One region of the Streptomyces sp. NPDC053048 genome, then DNA from elsewhere that is predicted to be linked to it. Evidence: riboswitches for the same ligand, from Rfam matches in the RefSeq annotation. Region 1 holds a riboswitch; each other region holds the start of a gene.
The links. Region 1 has a riboswitch for cyclic di-AMP ahead of ACIG36_RS17245 (transglycosylase family protein). Riboswitches for the same ligand answer to the same signal wherever they lie in the genome.
Positions count from the first base shown of each region.

Region 1 (7,266 bases):
CCGCTCCAGGGAGATCCGGGAGTGGTGGATGGCCGCGGAGTCGTACTCCTCCAGGCCCAGCGCGATCGCCGCGACCGTGGTCACCGAGCCGGCCAGGCCCACGAGCGTACGGGCCCCGGTGAGCGGGACGGTCTCCTCGGCCAGGTCCAGGGCGGCCTCGACGTCGGCCCGTATCGCGGCGACCTGCGCGGCCGTCGGGGGGTCGGTCACCTCGCCGTCCACGACCAGGTGACGTTCCGTCATCCGGACGCAGCCCACGTCGACGCTGCGCGCGGCGCGCACATGGTCGTCACCGACCACGAACTCCGTCGAGCCGCCGCCGATGTCCACCACCAGGTACGGCCTGTCCAGGTCGTCGCGGCCCGCGAGCTCCCTGGTGGCACCGTCGAAGGAGAACTCCGCCTCCTGGTCACCGGTGATCACCTCGGGCTCGACGCCGAGGATGTCCTTGACGCCCTGGACGAACTCCTCGCGGTTGGAGACGTCACGGGAGGCGGACGTCGCCACGAAGCGCACCCGCTCGGCCTTGAGCTCCTCGATGACCCCGGCGTACTCCCGGCACGCGGCGAACGTCCGCTCCAGCGCCTCCGGAGCGAACCGGCCCGTCCGGTCCACCCCCTGGCCCAGCCGGACGATGGTCATCCGGCGGTCGAGCTCCTCGAGTTCACCGGTGGCCGGGTCGGCGTCGGCGATGAGCAGCCGGATCGAGTTCGTACCGCAGTCGACGGCGGCGACGCGGGTCACGAGCACCCCTCCTCGCCGGCGCACGGGCTCACGCACGGGCCCTTGCTCCACCACTCCGGCAGCAGCGCGATGGCCTCGTCACCGAAGGGGTTGACCCCCGGGCCCGCCGCCAGCGAGTGCCCGACGAGCACGTGCAGGCACTTGACCCGGTCCGGCATGCCGCCGGCGCTCGGGAAGCCCTCGAGGACCTCGATCGCGTCGCGGCGGGCGATGTAGTCCTCGTGCGCGGCCCGGTAGGCGGCCGCCAGCTCCGGGTCGGTCGCCAGCCGGTCCTGCATCTCCTTCATCAGGCCCGAGCCCTCGAGCGTGCCGATCGCGGAGGCGGCGCGCGGGCACGTCAGGTAGTACAGCGTCGGGAACGGCGTGCCGTCCTCCAGCCGCGGCGCGGTCTCGACGACGTCGGGGTTGCCGCAGGGGCAGCGGTGCGCGATGGAGCGCAGGCCGCGCGGCGGGCGTCCGAGCTGCTCCTTGAACGCGGCGATGTCCGCCTCGGTCGGCTCGGTGGGCTCGGTCTTCGGAGGAGGGGTGTCCATGTGCTCGCTCGTGCTCGTTGATGCTCGGTCGGGTTCGAAGTCGGGTTCGAACGGGGCGCGGTCAGCGCTGCCCGTCGGAGGAGTCCACGTCCTCCCAGAGGTTGCTGTACCACGGGCGGTCGGCCGTGCCCCGGTCCCTGGGCGGCTTGGCGGCACCGCCGCCGCCCACCACGTTGTAGCCGGTCTCGCCCGGCCGCAGGTAGTGCAGGTGCTCGCGCGCCTGCTGCTCGACGTACGCGGGGTCCTCCAGCCGGGCCTTCTCCTCGCGCAGCAGCTTCACCTGCTCGCGGGCCTGCTCGGTCTGGCGGCGCTGGTCGGCGATGTCCGAGCGCTGGGTGACCCACTGGCGCATCGGATAGGCGAGGGCGACGACGATGGAGCAGACGACCAGCGCGAGCAGCGCCGCCCGGCCCGTGAGCCGGCTGCGCCGCGGCGGCCGCGCCCGGTAGACCCGCGCCACGGCGGGCCCCTGCACCAGCGCCGTGCCGAGCGCCTTGAGCCTGGTCGCGGTGGAGAACCGGTCCGCGCCCACGTCGCCTCCCCTGGGAAGAGTCCGCCACGAACGTACGTCCCCGGACACGGTACGGGACCGCGGCCGGGGACGTACGGAGACTGGCGAGAAGGTCAGCCCTTGAAGCGCGGGAACGCGCTGCGGCCCGCGTAGACCGCGGCGTCGTCGAGGATCTCCTCGATGCGCAGCAGCTGGTTGTACTTGGCGACGCGCTCGGAGCGGGCCGGGGCGCCGGTCTTGATCTGGCCGCAGTTGGTGGCGACGGCCAGGTCGGCGATGGTGACGTCCTCGGTCTCGCCGGAGCGGTGGGACATCATGCACTTGAAGCCGTTGCGCTGGGCCAGCTCGACGGCGTCCAGGGTCTCGGTCAGCGAACCGATCTGGTTGACCTTGACCAGCAGGGCGTTCGCGGCGCCCTCCTCGATGCCGCGGCCCAGGCGCTCGGGGTTGGTGACGAACAGGTCGTCACCGACGAGCTGGACCTTGGTGCCGAGCTTGTCGGTGATGGTCTTCCAGCCGGCCCAGTCGTCCTCGAACAGCGGGTCCTCGATGGAGACCAGCGGGTAGGCCTCGACGAGCTCGGCGTAGTACTCCGTCATCTCGGCGGCGGAGCGGTCCTTGCCCTCGAACTTGTAGACGCCGTCCTTGTAGAACTCGGAGGCGGCCACGTCCAGGGCGAGGGCGATGTCCTGGCCGGGGGTGTAGCCGGCCTCCTTGATGGCCTCGAGGATGAGGTCGAGGGCCTCGCGGTTGGAGCCCAGGTTCGGGGCGAAGCCGCCCTCGTCGCCGAGGCCGGTGGACAGGCCGCGGCCCTTCAGCACCTTCTTGAGGGTGTGGTAGACCTCGGTGCCCCAGCGCAGGGCCTCGGAGAAGGACTCCGCGCCGATCGGGGCGATCATGAACTCCTGGATGTCCACGTTGGAGTCGGCGTGCGAGCCGCCGTTCAGGATGTTCATCATCGGAACGGGCAGCAGGTGCGCGTTCGGGCCGCCCAGGTAGCGGAAGAGCGGCAGGTCGGACGCCTCGGAGGCGGCGTGCGCGACGGCGAGGGAGACGCCCAGGATGGCGTTGGCGCCGAGCGAGCCCTTGTTGTCGGTGGCGTCCAGGTCGAACATGGCCTGGTCGATCAGGCGCTGCTCGGTGGCGTCGTAGCCGACGAGCTCCGGGCCGATCTGCTCGATGACGGCCAGGACGGCCTTCTCGACACCCTTGCCGAGGTAACGGTCCTGGTCACCGTCACGGAGCTCGATGGCCTCGAAGGCGCCGGTGGAGGCGCCGGACGGCACGGCGGCACGGCCCGTGGAGCCGTCGTCGAGGCCGACCTCGACCTCGACCGTGGGGTTGCCTCGCGAGTCGAGGATCTCGCGAGCTACGACGACGTCGATGGACGGCACGAGGGTCTCCTTCGTGTGTGCTGGAGTTCTGCAGCACGAGCCTAACGGGCGCCGGAGGCTGCGCCCGCCCTTGGATCGTTCCCCGGACCGAAAATTGGCACAAAAGCCGAGATCGCTGGATGAATCGCCGGTGTGTTCGCTCAAGGGGGACACCGCGGGCCGGGCGGCCGGCCGTGCGAACGCCGGAGCCCCGCTCCGGTGCGGCTCGGGGGGAAGCGCATCGGAGCGGGGCGGTCCGTCGGATGAGCGCGCTCGCTCGTCCGACGATCGGACGGGGCCGGCCGTGATCGGATCGGCGGCCGGCCCCGGGGATCGGCTCGGAGACCGGCCGGGGGATCGACTCGGGGACCGGCCCGCGGATCAGCTCAGGTGGAGCATCTGACCCGGGTAGATCACATCGGCGTCGTCGATGATCTTCTTGTTGAGGTCGTAGAGCTTCATCCAGCCGCCCTTGACCTTCTTGGCGGAGGCGATCGAGCCCAGGGTGTCGCCGGCCTTGACCTCGTACTCGCCGTCGCCCTTCTTGAACGGCGGGGTCTTGGCGTGCTTGCCCGGGGTCTGCTTGCCCGCGGCCGGGGTCTCCTTGCCCTGCGACGGCTTGGCGTGCTTGCCGGTCGACGGGCGCTGGCCGCGGTCGGCGTGGCTCTGGGTGGAGGTGCGGTCGCCGGTGGACTTCGAGGAGCCGGCGGAGACGTCGACGTCCGCCTTCGGGCCGCCGCGGCTCAGGCCGCCGCCGCAGTTGGGCCAGGCGCCCGGACCCTGCATGGCGAGCAGCTTCTCGGCCACGGCGATCTGCTGGGCCTTGGTGGCCTGGTGCGGGAGCGCGGCGTACTTGGCGCCACCCGCGGCCCGCCACGAGGATGCGGAGAACTGCAGGCCACCGAAGTAGCCGTTACCGGTGTTGATGGCCCAGTTGCCGCCGGCCTCGCACTGGGCGACCTTGTCCCAGGTCTGGACGGAGGCGGCGTTGGCGGAGGTCGCGACCATCAGAGGGGCTGCGACGGCCGCGCCGGCGACCCCGGCGAGGGTCACGATGCGGACGGCCTTGGACGGACGACGGTGCTTGCCCTTGGACATAAGTCGGTTTCCTCACCGACGCCTACGAGGTGAGCTGTCGGGTTCGGGCTAGTGAGTTCGCCCGGCCCGGTCCGCTCGCGCGCACCGGGCTTCACCCCAAGCCGTCCCGCTCCCACGACCGCTGGCCGTCGGACCGCTCCGGCGCCTTACCTGGTTCCCCCGCTCCTGCCTACGGCGCTTGCGCGACGACTCCCCCGGCCGCCGGCAGGATTCGGCGTGGCGACCGAGGTGCTCGCGGTGGCGAGCGGTGACGACGTTAAACACAGGCGGCCGACAGGTTCAAACCCTACTTTTCAGCCACAGTTGCCTGTTGTTACCTCTTGGCGGCCATCATTTCCGCAGGTGAGAGCGGGTTCGAGGTCAACGGACGGACACATTCCGGGCATTGCTCAACGAGACCCATGTCTCACTTTCGACTGGAACGGACATTCGGCCCGAACTTCCCGGCTACTTCCGGACATCGATGCGCTGACCAGGCTGGATGAGGTCCGGATCGGTTCCGACCGTTTTCTGGTTCTTCTGATAGAGCGTCTGCCAGCCGCCGGAGACGGAGTGCTCCTCCGCGATGGCTGACAGATTGTCACCGGGCCGCACCGTGTAGGCGTCCGCGCCGGGCGCCCCGGTGCGGGCGTCACCACGCGAGGCGCGCTCGGAGTCGTCCCCGGAGCGCGGCGGCTCGGCGCGGTGCCTGCCCGTTCCGGCACCTGCGTCCGCGTCACTTCCCGTGCCCGCGGAGCCCTCGGGCGTGGCCGGCGTCGTGGGCGTGCCGGGCGTCCGGGAGCCCGTGGGCGCCGGGTCGGTGGCGGGAGTGCCCGACGGCGTGCCGGACGGGGTTCCGGAGGGCGTGCCGGACGGGGTCGTCGCGCCGTCGGACGGCTCGGCGGACGGGTCCTTGCGGTGCTTGCCCCCGTCGCCCTTGTCGGGTGTGCCGCTCGCGGGAGCGGACGGGGTGGCGGTGCCCGGGGTCTGCGACGCGCCGGGGGTCGGCTCGGTGGAACCGGAGGCGGGGGCGGAGGGCTCGTCCTTGCCGTGCGCAGGCGTGGACGGCGACGGGCGCTCCTTGACGGGCTTTCCGGTCCCCTCCGGCTCGGGCGCCGGAGTCGTGCCGCCGGGGTTCACCTCGGCCGCCGGCGCGTCCTTCGTCAGGCCGGAGCTCACGGCGCAGCTGGGCCACGCGTCCGGGCCCTTGTCCTTCAGGATCTGCTCGGCGACGGCTATCTGCTGGGAGCGGCTGGCCAGGTCGGGGCGCGGCGCGTAGGTGGTGCCGCCGTTCTGCTCCCACATCTCCTGGGTGAGCTGCAGCCCGCCGGAGTAGCCGTTGCCGGCGTTGGCGCTCCAGGTGCCACCGCTCTCGCACTGGGCGACCTTGTCCCAGGTGTCGGCGTCGGCCGCGGAGGCGCCGGTGGCGGCGAGCAGCGGCATGGCGATGCTCGCTCCCGTCACCCCCGCTGCGACCACGATGGCGGGTACCTGGCGGGGGCGGCGGTGTCTACCGGTCCCTGAGCGCATGTGCTGGCCTCTCGTGTGGCGGCTGATGATGGTCGTCGAACATAGCGACGTGCCCGGAGAGTCACAAGCCGGTGTAGCGCAGGTCACGCCGAGGTCACACGTGTTGATGCCGCGTCACGGGGTAGGGACCCGGGTTTACCCGCTTGCGGTCCGGCCGGGGGTGAACTCGACGGGCAGAGTGCGCAATCCGCGCATGATCAGCCCTCCGCGCCACCGCAGTTCGGCGGGGTCGGCGGCCAGTCGCAGGTCCGGCAGGCGGCGCAGCAGCGTCGCGAGCGCGGTCTGGCCCTCCAGGCGCGCCAGGGGTGCGCCCAGGCAGTAGTGGATGCCGTGCCCGTACCCGAGGTGCTGGTTGTCGCGCCGCGCCAGGTCGAGGGTGTCGGGGTCGGCGAACCGCTCCGGGTCGCGGTCGGCGGCGGCGAGAACGACGAGCACGGGGTCGCCCTCGGCGATGCGCTGCCCGCCGATGGTCAGGTCCCGGGTGGCGAACCGCCAGGTGGCGAGCTCCACCGGGCCGTCGTAGCGCAGCAGTTCCTCCACGCCGGTGGCGAGCAGGCTCTCGTCCCCGGCGGCCAGGGCGTCCTGGAGGCGCTCGCGCTGCTCCGGGTTGCGCAGCAGCGCGTAGGTTCCGTTACCGATCAGGTTCACAGTTGTTTCAAAACCGGCGAACAACAGGATGAAGGCCATGGCCGCGGCCTCGTCCTCGGTGAGGTGTTCGCCGTGGTCGCTCGCCCGGATCAGTCCGGAAATGAGGTCATCGCCGAGATCCTCCCGCTTCCGGTGGATCAGTTCCGTGAGGTACCCGCGCATCTTCTTCACGGACCGGGCCACTCCGCCGCGCGGCCCGCCGCCGTGGCGGATCATCATTCCCGCCCAGTCCCGGAAGTCGTCCTGGTCCTCGCGCGGGACGCCGAGCATGTCGCAGATGGTGTAGATGGGGAGGGGGAAGGCGAACTCGTGGATGAGGTCCGCCTCGCCCTTTTCGACGAAGCCGTCGATGAGCTGATCGGTCAGCTCCCGCACGCGGGGCGCGAACTCCGCGACCCGGCGCGGGGTGAACGCCTTCGAGACGAGCCGGCGCAGCCGGGTGTGGTCCGGCGGGTCGATGTTGAGCAGGTGCGTCATCAGATTGGCGCTGCGCTCGCCGGGGATGCCGACCTTGCCCTTGCCGTGGGCGCTCTCGGAGTGGTGCACGGGGTTCTTCGACAGCCGCTGGTCTGCGAGCGCCTGGCGGGCGTCGGCGTACCGGGTGACCAGCCAGGCCTCCACGCCGCTGGGCAGGGCCGTGCGGTGCACGGGGGCGTGCTCGCGCAGCCAGGCGTACGCGGGGTAGGGGTCGGTGGCGAATTCCCAGGTGAACAGGGCGGGGGCGGGTGGGGAAGACGCGTCGGGGGCGGGTGAGGAAGACGCGTCGGGGGCGGGCGGGACAGGCGCGTCTGCGGCGGGGGGCGTTCCGTTCTCGTGCACTCCCCGACGCTACCTGTGCGCCCGCTAGTGG
Region 1 is NZ_JBITZS010000006.1:117,714-124,979, forward strand. Features, by position in the region: gene ACIG36_RS17225 (exopolyphosphatase) at 1-744, opposite strand, end outside; gene ACIG36_RS17230 (DUF501 domain-containing protein) at 741-1,277, opposite strand; gene ACIG36_RS17235 (septum formation initiator family protein) at 1,339-1,809, opposite strand; gene eno (phosphopyruvate hydratase) at 1,902-3,182, opposite strand; gene ACIG36_RS17245 (transglycosylase family protein) at 3,543-4,259, opposite strand; cyclic di-AMP (ydaO/yuaA leader) riboswitch at 4,264-4,446, opposite strand; gene ACIG36_RS17250 (transglycosylase family protein) at 4,707-5,702, opposite strand; gene ACIG36_RS17255 (cytochrome P450) at 5,904-7,235, opposite strand; gene ACIG36_RS17260 (DUF6479 family protein) at 7,260-7,266, opposite strand, start outside.

Region 2 (7,266 bases), on a different contig from region 1:
GCCCGTCAGGAAGCCCGACGCCAGGGCGAAGTACGGGATGGCCGCCAGGCCGTGCGCCGCCGACACCTTCGCCAGTTCGCCCTCGTACGTGTCGCGCGAGACCAGGCTGTAGTGGGGTTGGATCGCCACGTACTTCGCCAGGCCGGCGGCATCCGAGTAGGTCAGGGACTTGTCCAGGCGATCCGCCGTGATGTTCGACGCGCCGATCTCCCTGACCTTGCCCTCCTCCACCAGCTCGTTCAGCGTCGTGATGATCTCCTCCACCGGCACCGACTCGTCGTCCACATGGGTGTAGTAGAGGTCGATGCAGTCCGTGCGCAGGCGGCGGAGCGAGGCCTCCACATCAGCCCTGATGACGTTTTTGGCCAGGCCGCGGTACGTCGGGACACCGTTGCCGACCTTCGTGGCCACCACTATCTCGTCGCGGTTGCCGCGGGCCGCCAGCCAGTTGCCGATGATGGTCTCGGACTCGCCGCCCTCGTTGCCCGGCACCCAGGCCGAGTAGACGTCCGCCGTGTCGATGAAGTTGCCGCCCGCCTCCGCGTACGCGTCGAGGACGGCGAAGGACTGCTTCTCGTCCGCCGTCCAGCCGAAGACGTTGCCGCCCAGGGCCAGGGGATGGACCAGGAGACTGCCGATCTTGCGATGAGTTCCAACCGGGTGAATGTCAGCCATGCGATGGTGCAACTCCCCTGCCGAATCTGTTATTCCGCAGGCGCCGGTGCCGGCAGGGGATCCGGAGGGTGGACGGACAGGGGGGTCGCGATGTCCTCGAGGGAGCGGCCTTCCGCTCGTACCGCCAGAAACGCCGCCACCACGCCGCCCATGCACATCAGCGCCGCGCCGATGCTGAACGCCAGGACCGTGTCACCCACCACGCCGCTCTGCGTGAGCGCGGCGAAGAGCAGCGGGCCGCTGATGCCGCCCGCCGCCGTGCCCACCGCGTAGAAGAAGGCGATGGCCATGGCCCGGGTCTCCATCGGGAAGATCTCGGAGACCGTGAGGTAGGCACTGCTCGCGCCCGCCGAGGCGAAGAAGAGCACGACGGCCCAGCAGGCGGTGAGGGTGACGGCGTTCAGCCGGCCCGAGCCGAAGAGCCAGGCCGTGCCGAAGAGCAGCACTCCGGCCAGCAGATAGGTCGAGGAGATCATGATGCGCCGGCCGACGGTGTCGAAGAGCTTGCCGAGGAGGAGCGGGCCGAGGAAATTGCCCACCGCTATGACGGCGAAGAAGTAGCCCGTGTGGGAGGTCGACACGCCGAAGAAGCGCGTGAGGATGGCGCCGAAGCCGAAGGTGATCGCGTTGTAGAGGAACGCCTGGCCGACGAAGAGGGCGAGCCCCAGGACGGCGCGGCGGCGGTAGTCGGAGAAGACCGTGCGCGCGATGTCGCGGAAGCCGAAGCTCTTGCGCTGCCGGATGGTGAGCCTGCCCTTGGGGGCCGGCAGCTTGATGCGCTTCTCGGCCATGACGCGCTTCTCGATCGAGGCCACCAGCTCTTCGGCTTCCTCGCCCCGGCCGTGGATGAACAGCCAGCGTGGACTTTCCGGCACCTGCCGCCGCACCAGCAGGATCACCAGTCCCAGGATCACGCCCAGGCCGAAGGTCAGCCGCCAGCCCACGTCCTTGGCGAAAATGCTCGTATCGAGCATCAGGATCGACAACAACGAACCCGCGATGGCGCCGAGCCAGAAGCTGCCGTTGATGATCAGGTCGACCCGGCCCCGGTAGACGGCCGGGATCAGCTCGTCGATGGCGGAGTTGATGGCCGCGTACTCGCCTCCGATGCCGAAGCCCGTCAGGAAACGGAAGGCGAAGAACCACCAGGAGTGGTACGAGACCGCGGTCAGCGCGGTCGCGCCCAGGTACACCGCCAGGGTGACCATGAAGAGTCTTTTACGGCCGAAGAGATCGGTCAGCCGGCCGAAGAAGAGCGCGCCGGAGCACGCTCCCGCCACATAGAGCGCCGCCGCCAGGCCCGTCACCCCGCCCGAGGTGATCGACAGGCCGCTGCCCTGCTCGGAGAGACGGCCGGCGATATTGCCGACGACCGTCACCTCCAGGCCGTCCAGCACCCACACCGTGCCGAGCCCGATCACCACCGTCCAGTGCCACCGGGACCAGGGGAGGCGGTCCAGGCGCGCGGGCACCGAGGTGGTGATCGTGGTCGCGGTCGTCGTCACACGATCTGATTTCCCGATCGGCGACAGAACATTCCCAATCAATCCCGACAAAACATCATTTGGATGCGGGGGCGGGGTCCCCCGCTGCTACGGCTGCAGGCCCCTGCCCCTCAGCCATGACAGCGGATCGACCGGCGAGCCCCCGCCCGGCCGCACCTCGAGGTGCAGATGAGGTCCGGTGACATTGCCCGTCGCGCCGACCCGCCCGATGACCGTGCCGGGGCCCACCTTCCCCGACGTCACGACCATCGACGACAGGTGGCAGTACCAGATCTCGGTGCCGTCGTTGAGCGTCAGCACGATCCGGTAGCCGTACGCGCCCGCCCACCCCGCCTGGGTGACCGTGCCGCCGCCCACCGCCTTGACCGGGGTGCCGGTCGGGGCGGCGAAGTCCTCGCCGGTGTGGTTCGCGGACCACATGTTGCCCGACTGACCGAAGCCGGCGGTGAGCGTGTACGAGCCCACGGGCAGCGTGTACGAACCGGTACGGGCGCCTCCGCCCGTGGAACGGTCCGCGCGGCGGTCGGACGAACGTTCGCCCCCGGAGTCGGCGCCGGAGCCGGAGTCCGAGCCGGAGGCGTTGTCCCCGGCGGACGCCGACCGCTCCTCGGGCCCGGCCTCCTGACCGTCGCCCTTCTCCGCCTGCTCGGCCTTCTTCGTCTCTTCCGCCTCGTGCGCCTCGGCCTTCTCCGCAGCCGCCTTGCGCTGCGACTCCGCGGCCGAGCGCTCCGCGCTCTCGCGCGCCGAGGCGTCCGCGGCGCTCTGCTGGTGCTCCGCTTGCTGCAGGATGCGGGCGCGCAGCGCCTCGCCCGCGTCGGCGGTGCTGTGGCCGGCGGCCGCGGTCGTCTGTACGCCACCGGCCCCGCCCGCACCACCAGCGCCATCCACACCACCGGCGCCGGTGGCGTCACTGTCCTTCTCTGCCTCACTCGCCAGGAGCGAGCCGACGCCCGGGATCTTCTGGGCCAGGTCCGGCACGGAGATTGCCGCCGCCGGACGGTCCTGGGCGCTCGCCATGCCGCCCGCGCCGACCGCCGCGATCACGCCGACGCCGAGCACGGCGCCGCTGCGGGCCATCGTGCCGCCGCGCTGCTTGACGACGCGGTGTCTGCCGCGGGCGGGAGGCGCCACCGACTCCTCGGAGGGGTTCCACTCGGCCCACGGCTCCTCGTCGCCGGCGGGGCGGTGGGGGACGTTCGTCGGGTCGTACGAACTGCCGTCCAGATCAGTCCTGTTGGACGCCACGGAGGCGCACTCCTTTCCTTCCGACTCGCCTACCGGGTTAGCTGACGGGTTCGGAGCAGGAAGGTCTCCTACGGACCGGTGTGCGGCCCGATTCACCCCAAAGGTTGATGGTTCCCCGGTTCCACCCACGGGATTCGGCGAAGGCACGCGGTGCCGCCTCTTGCGACGGTTGCAACGACCGCGCTGCGTTATCGAACGTTAATAGACATGGCGGCTGGAATCCAAGCCGAAAGCATGAATCCGTACGCCTCTTGGAGTGAGTTCGCGCTACATCGGACTTGACCGTTCGTCAGTCGTTATCCGGCTGAATGCGGACCGTACGCGCGGTCACCTGCGCGATCGGCTGGGTGACGGTGGCGACGGCGGTGGCCGGGCGGTGACGGCCGTCGACGCGCCGGATGGCGAGGAGGGCCATGTCGTCGTCCGACGGGCCGCCCGCGTGGCGGACGACGTCCGCGGTGAGGGCGTCCAGCAGCGTCTCCGGGTTCTTGAACTGCCTGCCGTGCAGGCGCCGCCGGGGGTCGTAGAAGGTGCCGCTCGCGTCCCGCGCCTCGGTCACCCCGTCGGTGAACAGCAGCAGGGTCGCGCCGGCCGGGAACTCCCACTCCTCCACCCGGTCCGGCCACGCGCCCAGCTCCCCCATGCCCAGCGGCAGCGCGGGCACGGCGGGGTGCGCCTCGCCGACGACGCCGTCCGGGTAGAGCAGGAGCGGCGGCGGGTGGCCGCGGTTGACCAGGCGCAGCGAGCCGGTGCCGGGCGAGACCTCGGCGAGCACGGCGGTGGTGAAGCCCTCGCTCTCCTCGAGGTTTGCCCGTCGTGCGCCCTCGCGCTGCAATGCGCGCTCCAGCCGCGCCGCAAGCCCCTCCAGCGTGCGCTCCTGCTCCGCCGCCTCCCGGAACGCGCCGACCACCACCGCGACCGCCTCGACGGCACCGAGTCCCTTGCCGCGGACGTCGCCGACGATGACGCGCACGCCGTGCGGGGTGTCCTGCACCGCGTACAGGTCGCCGCCGATCCGGGCGTCGGCCTGCGCCGCCACGTAGCGCGCGGCGACGCGCAGCCCGGCGATACGGGACGGGGGCGCGGGGAGCACGGCGCGCTGGGCCGCCTCCGCGATGCCGCGCACGGACGCCAGCCGGCGGTCGCCGCGGTGGACGACGTGGTTGATGCCGAGGGCGAGGGCGCCGACGGTCAGGACGGTCACGACCTCGGTCACGGACTCGCCCGTCTCGGGTGCCTGGTGGCCCACCGTGAGCCCGATCATGGCCGCCAGGGCCATGAGCGCGGTGACGAGCGTGCCGCGCGGGGAGAGAAGTGGTGCCGCGACGAGCGGGGCGGAGGCGAAGAAGGGGGCCGAGGAGTACTTCGGGGGCGTGAGCGTGTCGAAGAGGATGCCGGCGGCGATCAGAGCGACGGGCAGCCCGCGCGCCCGGACCGAGCGGCCCCGCACAGGGCGCTGCCCGAGCTGCTTGAGCTGTTCGACCTGCTTGAGCTGCTTGAGCCGCTTGAGCTGTTCGACCTCGAGCCCGTCGTGCCGCTTCCCCACCGTGTGCTCTCCTGACCGCCGGACGCCGTTACGCATTGCGTCTCACCCTTGCGGGTGTGGCGGAGGTGGGCGAACGGGGTTGCGCCGAACGAGGGGGGTGGGGGCGGGCCGTCGGCCCGCCCCCGTACTGCCTTCAGCCCGCGGTCAGCTCGCCGACGGGCGGCTGCCGCCGCTGCCGCCGTTGCCGCCGCGTCGACGCGGACGGCCGGAGCCGCCGGCCCGCGCGGGACGCCCCTGCGACGGCCCCTGCCCGGAGCCCTGACCGCCGGACCGCTGCCCCTGGCCCGAGCCCTGACCACCGGACCGCTGACTCTGGCCCTGCCCCGGCCCACCGGACCGCTGCCCCTGCGGCTGGCGCCGCACCCGCGTCCGCGTCTGCGACTGCGACTGCCGCTTCGGGGCCTGCGCCTGCGGCTGCTGCGGCGGCGCTATGACCACCGGGACCCCGCTGGGCTGACGCGCGCCCGTGACGCGGGCGAGCTCCGGGTCCTCCGGCTGCACCCTGGCCGTCTGGGGCGTGATCTTCGCGGTCGCCATCATCCGGCTCATCTCGCGGCGCTGCTCCGGCAGCACCAGCGTGACGACGGTGCCGGACTCCCCCGCACGGGCCGTACGGCCGCCACGGTGCAGGTAGTCCTTGTGGTCGACGGGCGGGTCGATGTTGACGACCAGGTCGAGGCCGTCGATGTGGATGCCGCGCGCCGCGACGTTCGTCGCGATGAGCGCGGTGACCTGGTCGGTGCGGAACTGCTCCAGCACGCGGTTGCGCTGCGGCTGGCTCTTGCCGCCGTGCAGCGCGGCGGCTCGTACGCCCTCGGACAGCAGTCGCTTGACCAGCCGGTCGGCGCCCCGCTTGGTGTCCACGAACATGATCACGCGGCCCTCGCGTGCCGCGATCCGGGTGACGACGGTCTTCTTCACCGTCTCGTCCGCGACGTGCAGCAGGTGGTGCTCCATCGTGACGACCGCGCCGGCGGACGGGTCGACGGAGTGCGTGACCGGGTCGCTGAGGAAGCGGCGGACGAGGCGGTCCACGTTGCGGTCCAGCGTCGCGCTGAACAGCATCCGCTGGCCGTCCGGGTCGACCTGGTCGAGCAGCCGGGTGACCTGCGGCAGGAAGCCCATGTCGGCCATCTGGTCGGCCTCGTCCAGGACCGTGATCGCCACGTCGCCGAGCTTGCAGTCGCCGCGCTGGATGAGGTCCGCGAGCCGGCCCGGCGTCGCGACCAGCACCTCCGCGCCGCGCGCGAGGGACTGGGCCTGGCGGCCGATGGACATGCCACCGACGACCGTGGTCATCCGCAGGTTGACGGCGGTCGCGTACGGGCTGAGCGAGTCGGTGACCTGCTGCGCGAGCTCACGGGTGGGGACGAGGACGAGCGCGAGCGGACGTCCCGGCTCCGCCCGGCGCCCGGCGGTACGGGCCAGCAGCGCCAGGCCGAAGGCCAGGGTCTTGCCGGAACCCGTCCGCCCGCGGCCGAGGACGTCCCGGCCCGCCAGCGAGTTGGGCAGGGTCGCGGCCTGGATCGGGAACGGCTCGGTGACGCCTTCGCGCGTCAGCGTGTTGAGCAGGCCGGCGGGCATGTCCAGCTCGGCGAAGGAGCCGACCGGCGGAAGCGCCGGAGTCGTGCTCACCGGCGTCTCGAACTCGCCCTGGGGCTCGACGGGACGACGGCGCGCCTCCTGCTGCCGGCCGCCGCCCTCGCCACCGCGCGAACGCGAGGGGCGCGAGGAACGCGCGGGACGCGACGAACGGGGCGAACGCTCGGAGTGCTCGGAACGCTTGAGGCGCTCGGACTGTGCGGGCCGCTCGGAGCGCGCCGGGCGCTCGGAACGGGTGGGGCGCTGCTCGGAACCAGCGGGGCGTGCGGCGGAGCGAGACATTCGGGGACCTTCCCTCAATGGGGTGCAAGGCCCCCTGTTCGGACGGACGCGACGATGGGGCCCGCACCGTGGTGCGGGCCCCATCGTGAGCGTCAGCGCTGAGCGCTTCGGATCGTCAGATGGTGACGATGTTCTCCGCCTGCAGGCCCTTCTGGCCCTGCGTGACGTCGAACGAGACCTTCTGGCCCTCGAAGAGCTCACGGAAGCCGTTGGAGGCGATGTTCGAGTAGTGGGCGAAGACGTCGGGGCCGCCGCCGTCCTGCTCGATGAAGCCGAAGCCCTTTTCCGAGTTGAACCACTTCACGGTGCCGGTCGCCATGTCTGTCTCCTTAGTGATGGGATGGGCCCCAAACCGGAAATAGACCGGCGAAAACAAAAATGCGCCATCGGCTACATGACCGAGGCGCACAC
Region 2 is NZ_JBITZS010000012.1:201,059-208,324, reverse strand. Features, by position in the region: gene ACIG36_RS29795 (aldo/keto reductase) at 1-675, opposite strand, end outside; gene ACIG36_RS29790 (MFS transporter) at 705-2,180, opposite strand; gene ACIG36_RS29785 (peptidoglycan DD-metalloendopeptidase family protein) at 2,268-3,425, opposite strand; cyclic di-AMP (ydaO/yuaA leader) riboswitch at 3,437-3,575, opposite strand; gene ACIG36_RS29780 (PP2C family protein-serine/threonine phosphatase) at 3,715-4,875, opposite strand; gene ACIG36_RS29775 (DEAD/DEAH box helicase) at 5,116-6,855, opposite strand; gene ACIG36_RS29770 (cold-shock protein) at 6,971-7,174, opposite strand.
Region 2: linked by a shared signal. The riboswitch ahead of ACIG36_RS29785 (peptidoglycan DD-metalloendopeptidase family protein) and the one ahead of ACIG36_RS17245 (transglycosylase family protein) in region 1 are both predicted to bind cyclic di-AMP.

Region 3 (7,266 bases), on a different contig from region 1:
CGTCGATGTCGGCGGCGGCTCCGGTCTCGTCGATGTCCTCGTACTCGGGGACACGTCCCGGGGTGGCGGCCTGGCGGCGCCATCGCGCGTACCGCACGGCTTCGGCGAGCGCCCGTACGGCCCGTTCGGCGGCGGGGTAGGCGGGGATGCGGACGGCGGGCGCGGGGCCCTCGCGCGTGCCGTCGTCCGCGGTGGGCGCGGGCGGCGCCGCGAGGGCTTCGGCGAGGCCGGGGGTCTCCAGGTGGACGACGGCGACGGGCTTGGCGGCGGCGTCCGGCGCGGCCCGGTCGACGGCCTCGCGCAGGGCGCCCGCGAGGTCGGCGGCGGAGGGGTCGCCGACCCAGGGGATGGTGGTGACGACGACGGCGTCGCAGGCGCGGTCGGCCAGGGCCTCGGCCAGGGCGGTGCGGAAGTCGGCGGGGGCGGCGGCCGTGGTCAGGTCGCGGGGCAGCAGCGGGCGCAGGCCCTCGGTGAGGCAGGCGTCGTAGGTCAGCAGGGACAGCGACTGGGAATTGCCGAGGATGGCCACGCGGGGGCCGGGGGGCAGCGGCTGGGAGGCGAGGAGCAGCCCGGTGTCGGCCAGCTCGGTGACCGTGTCGACGCGGATGACGCCGGCCTGCCGCAGCAGGTCGGAGACGGTGGCGTCGGGGATGCGGGTGGTGCGCACGGCGTGCCCGGCGGGGGCGGCGGCGCCGTGCCGGGCGCCCTTGACCACGACGAGCGGCTTGCGGGCGGAGGTGCGCCGGGCCAGGCGGGCGAACTTGCGCGGGTTGCCGATCGACTCCAGGTACATCAGGGCGACGTCGGTGTCGGGGTCGTCGTGCCAGTACTGGAGGAAGTCGTTGCCGGAGAGGTCGGCGCGGTTGCCGGCGGAGACGAAGGTGGAGATGCCCACCAGCCCGGCGGCGCGCCGGTGGAGTCCGGAGAGCAGGGCGATGCCGATGGCGCCGGACTGGCTGAACAGCCCGACGCGTCCTGCGGCGGGCAGCTCGGGTGCGAGGGAGGCGTTGAGCCGAACGCCGTCGGCGGTGTTGATGAGGCCGAAGGAGTTGGGGCCGATGACGCGCATGCCGTGGGAGCGGGCCTGGCGGACGAGCTCGCGCTGGCGGTCGCGGCCGGCGGGGCTGCTCTCGGCGTATCCGGCGGACAGCACGACGAGCCCCTGGACGCCGTGCTCGCCGCAGTCGGCGACGACCGCGGGCACGTGCTCGGCGGGCACGGCGATGACGGCGAGGTCGACGGGTTCACCGATGCCGAGGACGGACCGGTGGGCGGGGACGCCTTCGGGCCGCAGGACCGAAAGGTCCTCGGGAAAGGCCTTGTTGACGGCGTGGACGCGCCCGGTGAAGCCGCCGGCCAGCAGGTTGCGCAGGACGGTGCGGCCCACGCCGCCGGGTTCGCGGCCGGTGCCGACGACGGCGACGGAGCCGGGGGCGAGCAGGCGCTGGACGGAGCGGGCCTCGGCGAGCCGCTCGCGGGCGCGCTGGACGGCCAGGGATCTGTCGGTGGGCTCGAGGTCGAACTCCAGGCGGACGACGCCGTCCTCGAAGCTGCGCTTCTGGGTGTAGCCCGCGTCCGTGAAGACCTTGATCATCTTGGTGTTGGCGGGCAGCACCTCGGCGGCGAAGCGCCTGATGGAGCGCTCGCGGGCGACGGCCGCGATGTGCTCGAGGAGCGCGGAGGCGACGCCGCGGCCCTGGTGGGCGTCCTGGACCAGGAAGGCGACCTCGGCCTCGTCCGCCGGGGCGGAGGACGGCATGCCGTGGCTGTCGATGCGGTCGTAGCGGACGGTGGCGATGAACTCGCCGCCGACGGTGGCCGCCAGGCCCACCCGGTCGACGTAGTCGTGGTGGGTGAAGCGGTGCACGTCCCGGTCGGACAGGCGCGGGTAGGGCGCGAAGAAGCGGTAGTACTTGGACTCGTCCGAGACCTGCTCGTAGAAGCTGACCAGCCGCTGGGCGTCGTCGGGGGTGATGGGGCGGATCCGCGCGGTGCCGCCGTCGCGCAGTACGACATCGGCTTCCCAGTGGGCCGGGTACGCGTGCGGTGGCGGCGTGTGCATGGGGCCAGCGTAAGGCCGGGCACCGACAGCCGGAGGCGGCGAGTGGCCCCGGGGGCAGGGCCGGACGGCCCTGACGCGGGCGGGCGCACGGGGCACCGCGCACCCCGTGCGACAATGGTCTAGACAACCAATATCGACTTGAAGGGCAACACCATGGTTGAGCGCCGCGTAAACGTCGGCTGGGCCGAGGGCCTGCACGCCCGGCCCGCGTCGATCTTCGTCCGTGCGGCGACCGCCGCCGGCGTCCCCGTGACGATCGCGAAGGCGGACGGCAACCCCGTCAACGCCGCCTCCATGCTGGCCGTGCTGGGCCTGGGCGCCCAGGGCGGCGAGGAGATCGTGCTCGCCACGGAGGCCGAGGGCGCCGAGGCCGCGCTCGACCGTCTGGCCAAGCTGGTCGCCGAGGGGCTCGAGGAGCTCCCGGAGACCGTCTGATCCACCGGAGCCCTCCGGTCCGCCGCCGCGCGGCGGACATGCGACGGGGCCGCGGCGCCGACCGGGCGCAACCGCGGCCCCGTTGTCGTACCCGGCGGCCGTCAATGCCCGGGGCCGACGTCCGTTATTTGCACGCCGTACGCGGCGCGTGCCTGCCGCACCGCGTACGGCGCCGGGGCCGGGGACCGCCACCAATTCCCGGCCGCTATTCCTCCATGAATAGCGGCGGGTTGTTAAGAACGCGCGCCCGCCGTGTTTACGGATTGTTTCGGCGGGCGCACCCGCTGGGGCGCGGGCGGGCGGCGCAGCCGGAATTCGCCGGGCCACCGCTCGGCGCGCGCGGCGGCGAGCGCGCGGGCCCGCTCGGCGTCACCGCGGGCCACCGCGTCCACGAGCGCCCCGCAGGCCTCCCAGGCCTCCAGCGGCCGGGCGGGCGGCTCGGCCAGGTAGACCCAGGCGATCTTGCGGCGCAGCTGGGTGAGCAGGGCGGCCAGGCTGGGGCTGCCGGAGGCCTGGGCCAGGGTCTCGTCGAACCACTCGCCCAGCGGCCGCAGCTCGGCCGTGCGGCCCGCACGGGCCCGCTCCTGGCCGAGGCGGACCAGGCCGCGCAGGACCTTCAGATGCGCCTCGCCGCGCCGTTGCGCGGCGCGGGCGGCGCCCAGCGGCTCGAGCAGGGCGCGGACGTCCAGGAGATCCGCCGCCTCCTGCTCGGTGGGCTCGGCGACACAGGCCCCGGCGTGCCGGCGGGTGGTGACGAACCCCTCGGAGGCGAGGGTGCGCAGCGCCTCGCGCACCGGCACCCGGGAGACCCCGTAGCGGCGGGCGAGGAGTTCTTCGATGAGCCGGCTGCCGGGCGGGAAAGCGCCCGAGACGATGTCGTCGCGGATCGCCGTGCACACGGCGTGCGCGGAAATGCGGCGGCCCTCGTGCGCCGCTTCACCACCGCCGTTCACGTACGGCCCCGCATGGCTGTACCTCCGCCTAAGGCTTAATCCTCCGCGATTCGCGGTCGATTGACATCCGTTCAGCGACTCTATTGCAATCCCCCGCGATTTCCGATGGTGCCGGGGAATCATGGATATTTTTTGGCCAACGCGAAGGCCCCGGCCGGGGGCCGGGGCCTTGACGGAAGCCGCGCCGATCGCTCGGCGGGTGTCACATGTTGACGCCGTGCGCGCTCAGGTAGGCGACGGGGTCGATGTCGGAGCCGTAGGTGGCACCCGTGCGGGCCTCGAAGTGCAGGTGCGGGCCGGTGACGTTGCCCGTGGCGCCGGACAGGCCGATCTGCTGGCCCGGGGCGACCGTCTGGCCGACGGAGACGTCCAGCGAGGACAGGTGGGCGTACTGGGTGTAGGTGCCGTCGTTGTGCTTGATGACGACGTTGTTGCCGTACGCGCCGCCCCAGCCGGCCTCGACGATGGTGCCGGCGCCCACGGCCTGGACGGAGGTGCCCGTCGCGGCGTGGATGTCGATGCCGGTGTGGCTGCCGGAGGACCACAGGCCGCTGGAGGCCTTGTAGGAGGTGGAGACGTAGGAGCCGTCGATGGGGCTCACGAAGGTGTTGAGGCGCTTGCGCTCCTCGTCGCGGGCCGCGCGCTCCTTGGCCTCGCGCTCCTCCTTGAGCTTGCGCTCGGCCTCCGCGTGGCGCTCCTTGGCCTCGGCCGCCTTCTGCTTGGCGGTCTCCTCGGCCTGCAGACGGGCCGAGGCCTCGTCGGCGGCGCTGCGCTGGGTCTCGGCCTGGGCGTCGACGTTCTCGGCCATGACGTCGCCGATGACGACGGCCTGGGTCAGTCCGGTGTCCTCGGGACCGCGGGAGTCGTCCCCGGCGGCGAAGGCCGGAGCGGCGACGCCGGCGACCACGCCGGCGGCGGTCAGGGTGGCTATGCCCGCCACATTGGCGCTGACGCGTGCGGCTCGGCTCGGACGACGGTGCTTACCCATGGCTGGGCGATCCTTTCCTTCCTTCTCGCCTACCGGGTTAGCTGACGGGTTCGGAGCAGGAAGGTCTCCTACGGCTCCCTCGTGAAAGGGAACCGATTCACCCCAGGGACGTTTGGGTCCCCGGCTCCCCTCGGCTCGCGCCTCGGGAACTCGGCGATGGCTGCCCGGGACCGCGGTTGCGGCTCCGATCTGACGGACTGCCGCCCTGACGCTAATCGGCGTCAGATTCGAACGGCAAACAGAACCGGGCTTTTATGACGTACGCCACACGACCAACATGCAACCACTGCGCGAAATCGGGCATAAAGGCGGCGCGTGGGCCTCGCCGGGCCCACGCGCCACGCTTGTCCCGCAATGTCCGCCGCAGGTCGGCGGCGGACCAGGGGGATTGAGCCCCTGTCAGGCCGGGACGACCGTCACCTCGCCGATGCCCAGCGCCTTGACGGGCTCGGTGATCTCGGACGCGTCGCCGACGAGCACGGCGACCAGACGGTCGGCCGGGAAGGCGCTCACGACCGCCGCGGTGGCCTCCACGGTGCCCGTCTCCGCGAGGCGTTCGTACAGCCGCGCCTGGAAGTCGTCCGGCAGGTGCTGCTCGACCTGGTCGGCGAGCGTGCCGGCGACGGCGGCCGCCGTCTCGTACTTCAGCGGCGCGACGCCGACCAGGTTCTGCACGGCGACGTCGCGCTCGGCCTCGGTCAGCCCCTCGGCCGCGAGGGTGCGCAGCACCGCCCACAGGTCCTCGAGGGCCGGGCCGGTGTTGGCGGTGTCCACGGAACCGCTGATGGCCAGCAGGGCGGTGCCGGTGCCGTCGGGGGCCGAGCGCAGCACCTGGCCGAAGGAGCGGACGCCGTAGGTGTAGCCCTTCTCCTCGCGCAGGACGCGGTCCAGGCGGGAGGTGAGGGTGCCGCCGAGGCAGTAGGTGCCGAGCACCTGGGCGGGCCAGACGCTGTCGTGCCGGTCGGGGCCCACCCGGCCCAGCAGAAGCTGGGTCTGGACCGCGCCGGGGCGGTCCACGATCACCACGCGGCCGGCGTCGTCGGCGGTGACCGGCGGCACGGGCCGGGGCTCGGCGGGAGCGCCGGTCCAGGCGCCCAGGGACTCGGCGAGGGCCTGGTCGAGGTCGATGCCGGTGAAGTCGCCGACGACCACGGCCGTGGCGGTGGCCGGGCGGACGTGGGCCTCGTAGAAGGCGCGCACGGAGGCGGCGTCGATGCGCTCGACGGTCTCCTGGCTGCCCTGGCGGGGCCGCGACATCCGGGATCCGGCGGGGAAGAGCTCGGCGGACAGCGCCATGGCCGCCCGGCGGGCGGGGTTGGCGAGCTCGTGCGGGATCTCGTCCAGGCGGTTGCCCACCAGGCGCTCGACCTCGTTGTCGGGGAAGGCCGGGGCGCGCAGGGCGTCGGCCAGCAGGCCGAGGGCCTTGGCCAGCCGGGAGGCGGGGACCTCCAGGGAGAGGCGCACGCCCGGGTGGTCGGCGTGGGCGTCGAGGGTGGCCCCGCAGCGCTCGAGCTCCGCGGTGAAGTCCTCGGCGCTGAGCTTGTCGGTGCCCTCGGAGAAGGCGCGGGCCATGATCGTGGACACGCCGTCGAGGCCCTCGGGCTCGGCGTCCAGGGGCGCGTCGAGGCAGATCTCGACGGCGACGACCTGCTGGCCGGGGCGGTGGCAGCGCAGCACGGTCAGCCCGTTGGGCAGCCGGTCGCGCAGGGGGGCCGGGAAGGCCCAGGGGGTGGCCTGTCCCGCCTTGGGCTGGGGGTGGAACACCATCGACGGGCCGGCGGTCTGCGTGGTGCTCGCGGCAGCGGCGTCGCTCACTGAGCCGTCTCCTCTTCCTGGTTCTCGCCGGCTTCGGCGTCAGCGTCGGTCTGCGGGGCGGTCGGCTCGTACACCAGCACCGCGCGGTTGTCGGGGTGCAGCCGGGCCTTGGCGACCTCCTGCACCTCCTCGGGGGTGATGTCCAGCACCCGCTGCACGGCGGTCAGCGCCAGCTGCGGGTCGCCGAAGAGCACCGCGAAGCGGCACAGCTCGTCGGCCCGGCCGCTGACGGTGGCGAGCCGGTCCAGCCACTCGCGCTCGAGCTGGGCCTGGGCGCGCTCCATCTCCTGCGGGGTGGGGCCCTCGACGGCGAAGCGGGCGAGCTCCTCGTCGACGGCGGCCTCGATCGCCTCCACCTCGAAGCCGCCGGACGCCTTGACGTCCAGCCAGCCGAGGGAGGGCGCGCCGGCCAGGCGCAGCAGGCCGAAGCCGGCGGCGACGGCGGAGCGGTCGTGGCGCACCAGGCGGTTGTGCAGGCGGGAGGACTCGCCGCCGCCGAGGACGGTCAGGGCCAGGTCGGCGGCGTCGGCCTCGCGGGTGCCGTCGTTCGGCAGGCGGTAGGCGGCCATCAGGGCGCGGGAGGGCACCTCCTCGCGGACGACCTCGCGCAGCTCCCCGCCGATGGTGTCGGGCAGGGAGCCGTCGCGCGGGGGCTGCTTGCCGTCGTGGGCGGGGATGGAGCCGAAGTACTTCTCGATCCAGGCGAGCGTCTGCTCGGGGTCGATGTCGCCGACGACCGCGAGGACGGCGTTGCCGGGCGCGTAGTACGTGCGGAAGAAGGCGCGCGCGTCCTCCAGGGAGGCGGCGTCCAGGTCGGCCATCGAGCCGATCGGGGTGTGGTGGTAGGGGTGGCCGTCGGGGTAGGCCATCGCCGTCAGCTTCTCGAAGGCGGTGCCGTAGGGCACGTTGTCGTAGCGCTGGCGGCGCTCGTTCTTGACGACGTCGCGCTGGTTCTCCATCGACTCGTCGTCGAGGGCGGTCAGCAGCGAGCCCATCCGGTCGGCCTCGAGCCA
Region 3 is NZ_JBITZS010000003.1:100,601-107,866, reverse strand. Features, by position in the region: gene ACIG36_RS08785 (GNAT family N-acetyltransferase) at 1-2,062, opposite strand, end outside; gene ACIG36_RS08780 (HPr family phosphocarrier protein) at 2,216-2,497, shown strand; gene ACIG36_RS08775 (GntR family transcriptional regulator) at 2,731-3,450, opposite strand; gene ACIG36_RS08770 (M23 family metallopeptidase) at 3,653-4,438, opposite strand; cyclic di-AMP (ydaO/yuaA leader) riboswitch at 4,450-4,604, opposite strand; gene ACIG36_RS08765 (M16 family metallopeptidase) at 4,838-6,205, opposite strand; gene ACIG36_RS08760 (M16 family metallopeptidase) at 6,250-7,266, opposite strand, start outside.
Region 3: linked by a shared signal. The riboswitch ahead of ACIG36_RS08770 (M23 family metallopeptidase) and the one ahead of ACIG36_RS17245 (transglycosylase family protein) in region 1 are both predicted to bind cyclic di-AMP.

Region 4 (7,266 bases), on a different contig from region 1:
TGGATCCAGGCGGACATCACGGCCGCCTGCCGGGCCCTGGACTGGGCGCCGCGTCACTCCCTCGAGGACTCCCTCGCCGACCTGTGGGCCGCCACCGGCGAGCCGGGCGCGGAGGCCCCCGGATGACGGACCACCGCGCCGGACAGGCGCCGCCGGGAGACGGCGAGCGGCTGCTCGTCCCGCTGTACGCCCACCCGGCGACGCACCCGGAGGAATGGGACGCGCTGCTCCGGGCGGCGCCGCGGCTGCACGCCGTGGTGCTCAACGTGGCGGACGGGCCGGGCGGCCGGCCCGACCCGGACTTCCGGGCGGCCGCCGGGCGGCTGCGCGGTGCCGGGGTGCGGCTGCTGGGGTACGTCGACACCGACTACGGCCGCCGCCGGGCCGGCGCGGTGGTGGCCGACGTCCGCCGGCACCGCAGGTGGTACGACGTGGACGGGGTCTTCCTCGACCAGGTCCCGGCGCACGCCGCGCTGCTGCCGCGCTACCGCAGGCTGGTGCTGACCGCCCGGGTGCTGGGCGCGCGGGAGGCCGTGCTCAACCCGGGGACGCACCCCGACCCGGGCTATGCGGCGCTTGCCGATCTGCTGGTGACCTTCGAGGGCACCTGGGAGGACTACCAGCGGGCCCGGGTGCCCGACTGGACCGCCGACCACCCGCCGGGCCGCTTCTGCCACCTGGTCCACGGGGTGCCCGAGGACCGCGCCGCGGTGGTGGCCCGTACCGCCGCCCGGCGGGGGGCGGGGGTGCACTGCGCGGTCCCGGGGACGGGCGCCAATCCCTGGCGGACCGCGCCCCCGGCCGTGGCCGGGGCGGCGGGGGGTGCCCGGTGACCGGGCGGCGGACCGGGGCCGCGCTGTCGGGCCTGCTGCTGCTCGTCCTCGCGGGATGTTCGTCCGCCTCGCCCCCGGACGACGGGCCGGAGCCCACCGCGGACAGCCCCAGGGACCTGCTGACGGCCGCGCCCGACGGCAGCGCGCCGCAGCCGTCCGGGCGCTGGCAGCCGAAGCCGGGCACGCGCTGGCAGTGGCAGCTCGGCGGGCGGGTGGACACCTCCGTGGACGTGCCCGTCTACGACATCGACGGGTTCGAGAACTCGGCCCGTACGGTGGCCGAGTTGCATGCCCGGGGCCGCAAGGTGATCTGCTACATCAACGCCGGGGCGTGGGAGAACTTCCGTCCCGACAAGGAGAAATTCCCCCGGTCGGTGCTCGGGAAGAACAACAAGGGATGGGACGGCGAGAAATGGCTGGACATCCGGCGCCTGGACGTCCTGCGGCCCATCATGGCGGCCCGTATCGACATGTGCCGGCAGAAGGGATTCGACGGGGTCGAACCCGACCTGACGGAGGGATTCCGCAACCGCACCGGCTTTCCGCTGACGGCACGGCACCAGCTGGCGTTCAACCGGATGCTGGCGGAACTCGCCCATGAGCGGGGCCTGGCCATCGGGCTGAAGAACGACCTCGAGCAGATCCCGCAGCTGGTGCGCGACTTCGACTTCGCGGTGAACGAGCAGTGCGCGCAGTACGAGGAGTGCGAGAAGCTGACGCCCTTCGTGAAACGGAACAAAGCGGTCTTCCATGTCGAATACGAACTGCCCCCGGGGGAGTTCTGCGCGACGGCCAAGCGGCTCGGCCTCAGTTCGATGAGGAAGAACCTGGAGCTGGACGCATGGCGGCGCCCCTGTTGAGGAGTGCTGCGGAGGACTTGATTCCATTGCTTCGACTGCCGCCTGCCACAAGGGTTTAGGCCCTGTTCGGCGGGGCCGGCGACGCCTCGGTTCCGGGTTTGCATCCGAAGTGAAGAAGTTCACAGATGACCGTTTGGGCACCGAATTTGAGCGATTGATGGTGCAGGATCTCTCACCGAACACAAGATCCCGTCACCGAGGCGGGCGACCCGGGCGGACGCCGAGTCCTGCCGCCGCACCGGGTGCGGATTCGAATTGATGGATCGGCAGGAGCGGGAGACCCAAGCGGTACGAACCACGAGGTCGGTGGTTCTAGGGGTGAAGCCACGCGAGTGGCCGGGCAACTTCGCAGTCCGAACCCGACAGGTCATCTTTCGCAGGCGGATGTCGAAGGGCTTAGGCATGTCTGCGTTGCCTCGAATACCCGCGCTCGCCAAGCGGGCCGGTACCGCGTCCGCCCTCACCGTCGCCACCCTGGCGGCGTCGGTGCTCGTTCCGGGCATGGCGGCCGACGCGTCGGCGGCCACCGTCGGCGAGAAGGCGATGAAGGTCGCGGCCTCCAAGAAGGGCTCCCCCTACCAGTACGGCGCCGCCGGCCCGAACCGGTTCGACTGCTCCGGCCTGACGCTCTACTCGTTCAAGAAGGTCGGCAAGACGCTCCCGCGCACCGCGCAGAGCCAGTACAACTCGACCCGGCACCTGTCGAGCGGTTCCCGCCAGGTCGGCGACCTGGTCTTCTTCCACTCGGGCAGCAACGTCTACCACGTGGGGATCTACGCGGGTAGCAACAAGATCTGGCACTCCCCCAAGCCGGGCGCCTCGGTCCGGCTGGAGAAGATCTGGACCAACAGCGTCTGGTACGGCCGCGTCAAGTAGGACGTGACACCGGTACCCCCGCTCCGCCCTGTGCCCGGCCACGCGACCGCGTGGCCGGGCACAGCCGGTTTCCGGCCCGGTCGTTCCTAGGCCACCGCGATGACGATCTTCCCCGTGAGGTGGCCGTGCTCGCTGGCGCGATGGGCCTCGGCGGCCTCGTCGAGCGGGTAGATCCGGTGGATGGGCAACTGGAGGATGCCGGCCTCGTGCAGGGCGAGGGCGGCGGTGAGGGCGGGAACGGTCTGTGACGTGGGGCCGCCGACGCTGAAGCGGGCCCCGTGCCGCCGGGCCCCCTCGGGGTCGGCGATGCTCACGACGCGCTCGGGGCCGCCGGTGAGTTCGACCGAGACCCCGACGGCGTCGCCCTTGCCGACGGCGTCCAGGGCGGCGTCCACCCCGCCGGGCGCCGCCTCGCGCACCCGGTCGGCCAGCCCCTCCCCGTAGGCCACCGGGATCGCGCCGAGCCCGCGCAGGTACTCGTGGTTGAACTCGCTGGCCGTCCCCACGACGCGGACGTCCCGGGCGCGGGCGAACTGCACGGCCAGGGTGCCCACTCCCCCGGCCGCGCCGTGGATCAGCAGGGTCTCGCCCTCGTTCAGGCTCAGCAGGTTCAGCGCGCGCCAGGCCGTCTCGGCGGCCACGGGCAGCGCGGCAGCCTCCTCCCACGGCAGGGACAGCGGCTTGACCATCAGCTCCTCGGCCTCGGCCAAGGCCTGCTCCGCATAGGCCCCGGTGGCCGTGCGGCCGAGGACCGCGTCGCCCGCCTGCACCCCCATCACCCCTTCGCCGACCGCCTCGACCAGGCCCGACGCCTCCACGCCGGGCACGTGCGGCAGGTCGACGGGGGCGGCAGCACCCATGGCACCACTGCGGATCCTGTGGTCGATCGGGTTGACGCCGGCGCAGCGCACGGCGAGCCGGACCTGTCCGGGCCCGGGGACCGGCAGGTCGATGTCGGCGAGGCGGAGCACATCGGCGGGGCCGTACGAGGTGAAGACGATGGCCTTGGTCTTGGTCATGGAATCACCTTCTCCGAAAATCAGGCTTTTCCATGTCAGATCCGTATCACCCCGCCCGTTTCCACTCGGATACCCTGCCGGCTCCCTGTCCGCCCGTGCCCGCCCTCCGTGCCCGCCGCACCGTGCGGCTCCTCAGGCGCGGCCTTCGGCGAGCTCCTTCACGCCCTGGAGATTGGCCCGGATCCCGGCGAGGAAGGCACCGAGCCGACGCTCCACTATCTGCTCCTCCTTCTCCGGCGCGCGCTCGATCGCGACGCTGACCCCGGACCGGCCAGGGCCCAGCCGCACGGACTGCCGCAGCAGGGTGCCGTCCCCCTCGGGCTGGAGTTCGAAGCGCCAGGTGGCCATCGGATGCGCCGGGTCGGCGGGGCCGCCGCCGAAGAGCCCTTCGGAGTCGGTGACGGCCCAGCCGAACACCCGCTCGGGCTCCAGGTCGACCACATAGGAGACGGTCCGCCAGTCGCCCATGAACTGACTGTGGTTGTGCCCGGCGAAGGCCGCCCCGAGTGCCGGGCCGGTGGCCCCGTCCAGCCATTCGACGCGCTGGAGCTCGGGGCTGAACCGGGTGGGCAACGCGATGTCCGCCACCAGTCTCCAGACCTCGGCCGGCGCCGCGCCGATGTGGATCTCGTCCTGCGTGCCGGGCCCGTCCGCGTACCGCATGCGCTTCTCCTTGGCTCTGTCGTCTTGGCTCTGTCGTCGACGCTCTCTGTTTCTTCCCTCAGTTCTCAAACACCGGAAGCACCCGATTCGTTGCCCGGGTCGAACGGGAAGAAGTCGACGAGCAGCATGTCCCGCAGGCCCGTCCGGGCGCCGGGCTCGGGCCGGATCGGCGAGACCCCGTGCAGCACGCGCCGGTCGTCGAGGACGATGGTCTCCAGGGGCGCCGTCAGCGAGGCGCGGTGGAGCGGTCGCATCCGGTCGTCGTACAGGCAGGACTCGGCGCCGCGCACCCGTTCGCGCCTGATCAGCACCTGCGCGACATAGCTGTGCCCGTCCCGGTGCACGCCCTCCGGGGCCGGATGCCCGTCGGTGTCCGTGGTGGCGGTGACCCTGATCTGGTGGACGCCACAGGCGTCGATGCCGGCGCGCGGGCCGGGCAGGCGCTCCCGGAGCGTGCGGACGACCGCGCGCAGCGCGGGCCCGTGGGCCACGGCGTCGTCCAGCGGAGCGAACATCCGCTCGACGCCGCCATTGACCTTGTTGACGGCCCGGTCCTGGAAGAACGGGACGTGCGGCAGCCGTTCGAGGCGGTCGCCGAGGATGCGGAACCTGCCGTAGCGGCGGAAGCGGTAGGGCCTGGCGGTGCCCAGGTGCGCGTCGGCGGGCAGGTCGTTCCAGGACTCGGTGAACCGTGTCACCAAGTCCTGGGGTATGCGTTCCAGCGCCGTGGCGAGCAGGGCCGGGCCGTAGTGCGCGTAGGGAGGTGGTACGCGCGAGGAGGTGTCGGACGTGTCGGCGGCAGCGCTCAGCGGCATCGCGGTCATGGAAGTTCCCCCGTATCACCCGTTCTTGGTGCCACCACGGTACCCGGCGCTCCTTCTCCCGAGCCTGTTCATCCGGCGTACACCGCATGTCCGCGCGGCGGGAGGAGGCTTGAGCGGTGAGAGCCGTCACAGCCGCCGAAGCGGTCCTCGTGGTCTCCGTGCACGACGTCGCGCCGTGGAGCTTCGACCGGTGCCGTCAGTGGCTGGACGAGCTGGACCGGCGCGGTGTCCCCGCGACGCTGCTGCTCGTCCCCGGCGCCTGGCGCGGGGTGCCGCTGCCCCAGGCCCCGGCCCTGGTGCGGTGGTTGCACGACGCGCGGGAGGGCGGGCACGAGCTCGCGCTGCACGGCTGGTCCCATCAGGCCGTGCCCGGCGGCCCGTTGGGGCGCCGCTGGGTGAACGCCGTGGTGGCGAGGGGCTGTGCCGAGTTCTGCGCGCTCGGCGAACGGGCCGCGCGCGAGCGGCTGGAGAAAGGGGTGTCCGCGCTCGCCTCCGTGGGCATCACGGCGCGCGGCTTCACCCCTCCCGGCTGGCTCGCCTCCCCCGGCACCGTGGCCGCCCTGCGCGGCCTGGGCTTCGACTACACGGCGAGCCACCTGGCGGTGCGGGACCTGCGTACCGGCGACCGGCACCGCGTTCCGGCCCTGTCCCACCGGCCGGGCGGCCTGGGCGAACGGGCGGGCGCCGCCCTCATGCGGGCGGCGGCCCGGCACCGGGCGGCCGCCGGCCGGCCGTTCCGCCTCGCGCTGCACCCCGCCGACCTGGACCGGCCCGGACTGCGCGCGTGCGCGCTGGCGGCCGTCGACGACGCGCTGGCGGCGGGGGCACGCCCGTGCACATACGCCGACCTGGTGCGCGCCCGCCGACGGCCGCCTGTCGAGAGGCGCGCGGCATGAGGATCGTGCAGCTCGCCAACTTCTACGGTCCCGTCTCCGGCGGCCTGCGCACGACGCTGGACGCGCTGGGCCGCGGGTACACCGCCGCCGGGCACGAGCGGGCGCTGATCGTGCCGGGCCCCCGGTACGCGTGCGTGCGTGACGCCGCCCAGGGTCTGCGGATCACGCTGCCGGGGCCGCGTGTGGGCGGCGGCTACCGGCTGCTGCTCTCGCCGGGCACGCTGCGCTCGCTGCTGACCCGGCTGGGGCCGGACTCGCTGGAGGTGTCGGACAAGCTGACGCTCACGCCTGCCGCCGCCTGGGCGCGGGCGCGCGGGATACGGACGGTGCTGTTCTCCCACGAACGGCTCGACGCGATCCTGGCGCCCCGGCTGCCGCGGCGCCTGCCGCTGCGCCGGGCGGCCGACGCCTGGAACCGGCATCTGGCGGGATCGTACGACGCGGTGGTGGCGGCATCGGCCTTCTCCTGCGCGGAGTTCTCCCGCGTGGGGGCGAGGACGCTGCACCGGGTGCCGCTGGGTGTCGACCTGGACGTCTTCTCGCCCGCCGGTGCCCACGGTCGCCGCACGGGCGGCGTCCGTCTGGTGTACGCGGGGCGGCTGTCGGCGGAGAAGCTTCCCCGGCTGCCGGTGGAGACGCTGGGCGTGCTGCGGCGGCGCGGCGTCGAGGCCCGGCTGGATGTGCTGGGTGACGGTCCCGAGCGGGGCCGGCTGCGGCGGTACGCGGCGGCGGCCGGGCTGCCGGTGCGTTTCCACGGTCATGTGACCGACCGGCGTGCGGTGGCCGCGCTGATCGCGCGGGCCGATGTGGCGCTGGTGCCGTGCCCGGCGGAGTCGTTCGGGCTGTCCGCGCTGGAGGCGCTGGCGTGCGGGACGCCGGTGGTGACGGCGGACCGTGGCGCGGCGCGGGAGTTGCCGGTCGCGGGCGCGGGGCTTGCCGTGCCGCCGGTGGCGGCAGCGACGGCGGACGCGGTGGTGCGGGTGCTGGGGTGGCCGGAGGCCGGGCGGCGGGCGGCGGCGCGGGCCCGTGCGGAGGAGTTCCCGTGGGCGAGGGCCGTGGAGGGGATGCTGGCCGTGCACGGCGCGGCCCCTGCCCCCGGACGCTCACGAGCCGGACGGGCCGAGGTCGGCTCGTCCGGCTCGTGAGGTCGTGCGGGTCGTCAGGCCGCCTGCGGCTGCCGCTCGGCCGGGGCGGCCTTGGGGGCGAGGAGCCGCTCGGCGAGCTCGCCGAAGATCAGGCCGAAGCCGGTCCACAGGACGAGCTCGACGGCGAGGGAGGACAGCCGGAACTGCCAC
Region 4 is NZ_JBITZS010000004.1:316,077-323,342, forward strand. Features, by position in the region: gene ACIG36_RS12350 (NAD-dependent epimerase/dehydratase family protein) at 1-126, shown strand, start outside; gene ACIG36_RS12355 (spherulation-specific family 4 protein) at 123-833, shown strand; gene ACIG36_RS12360 (endo alpha-1,4 polygalactosaminidase) at 830-1,693, shown strand; cyclic di-AMP (ydaO/yuaA leader) riboswitch at 1,915-2,092, shown strand; gene ACIG36_RS12365 (C40 family peptidase) at 2,096-2,569, shown strand; gene ACIG36_RS12370 (NADP-dependent oxidoreductase) at 2,656-3,588, opposite strand; gene ACIG36_RS12375 (SRPBCC family protein) at 3,721-4,251, opposite strand; gene ACIG36_RS12380 (2OG-Fe dioxygenase family protein) at 4,317-5,075, opposite strand; gene ACIG36_RS12385 (DUF2334 domain-containing protein) at 5,192-5,971, shown strand; gene ACIG36_RS12390 (glycosyltransferase) at 5,968-7,116, shown strand; gene ACIG36_RS12395 (CbtA family protein) at 7,131-7,266, opposite strand, start outside.
Region 4: linked by a shared signal. The riboswitch ahead of ACIG36_RS12365 (C40 family peptidase) and the one ahead of ACIG36_RS17245 (transglycosylase family protein) in region 1 are both predicted to bind cyclic di-AMP.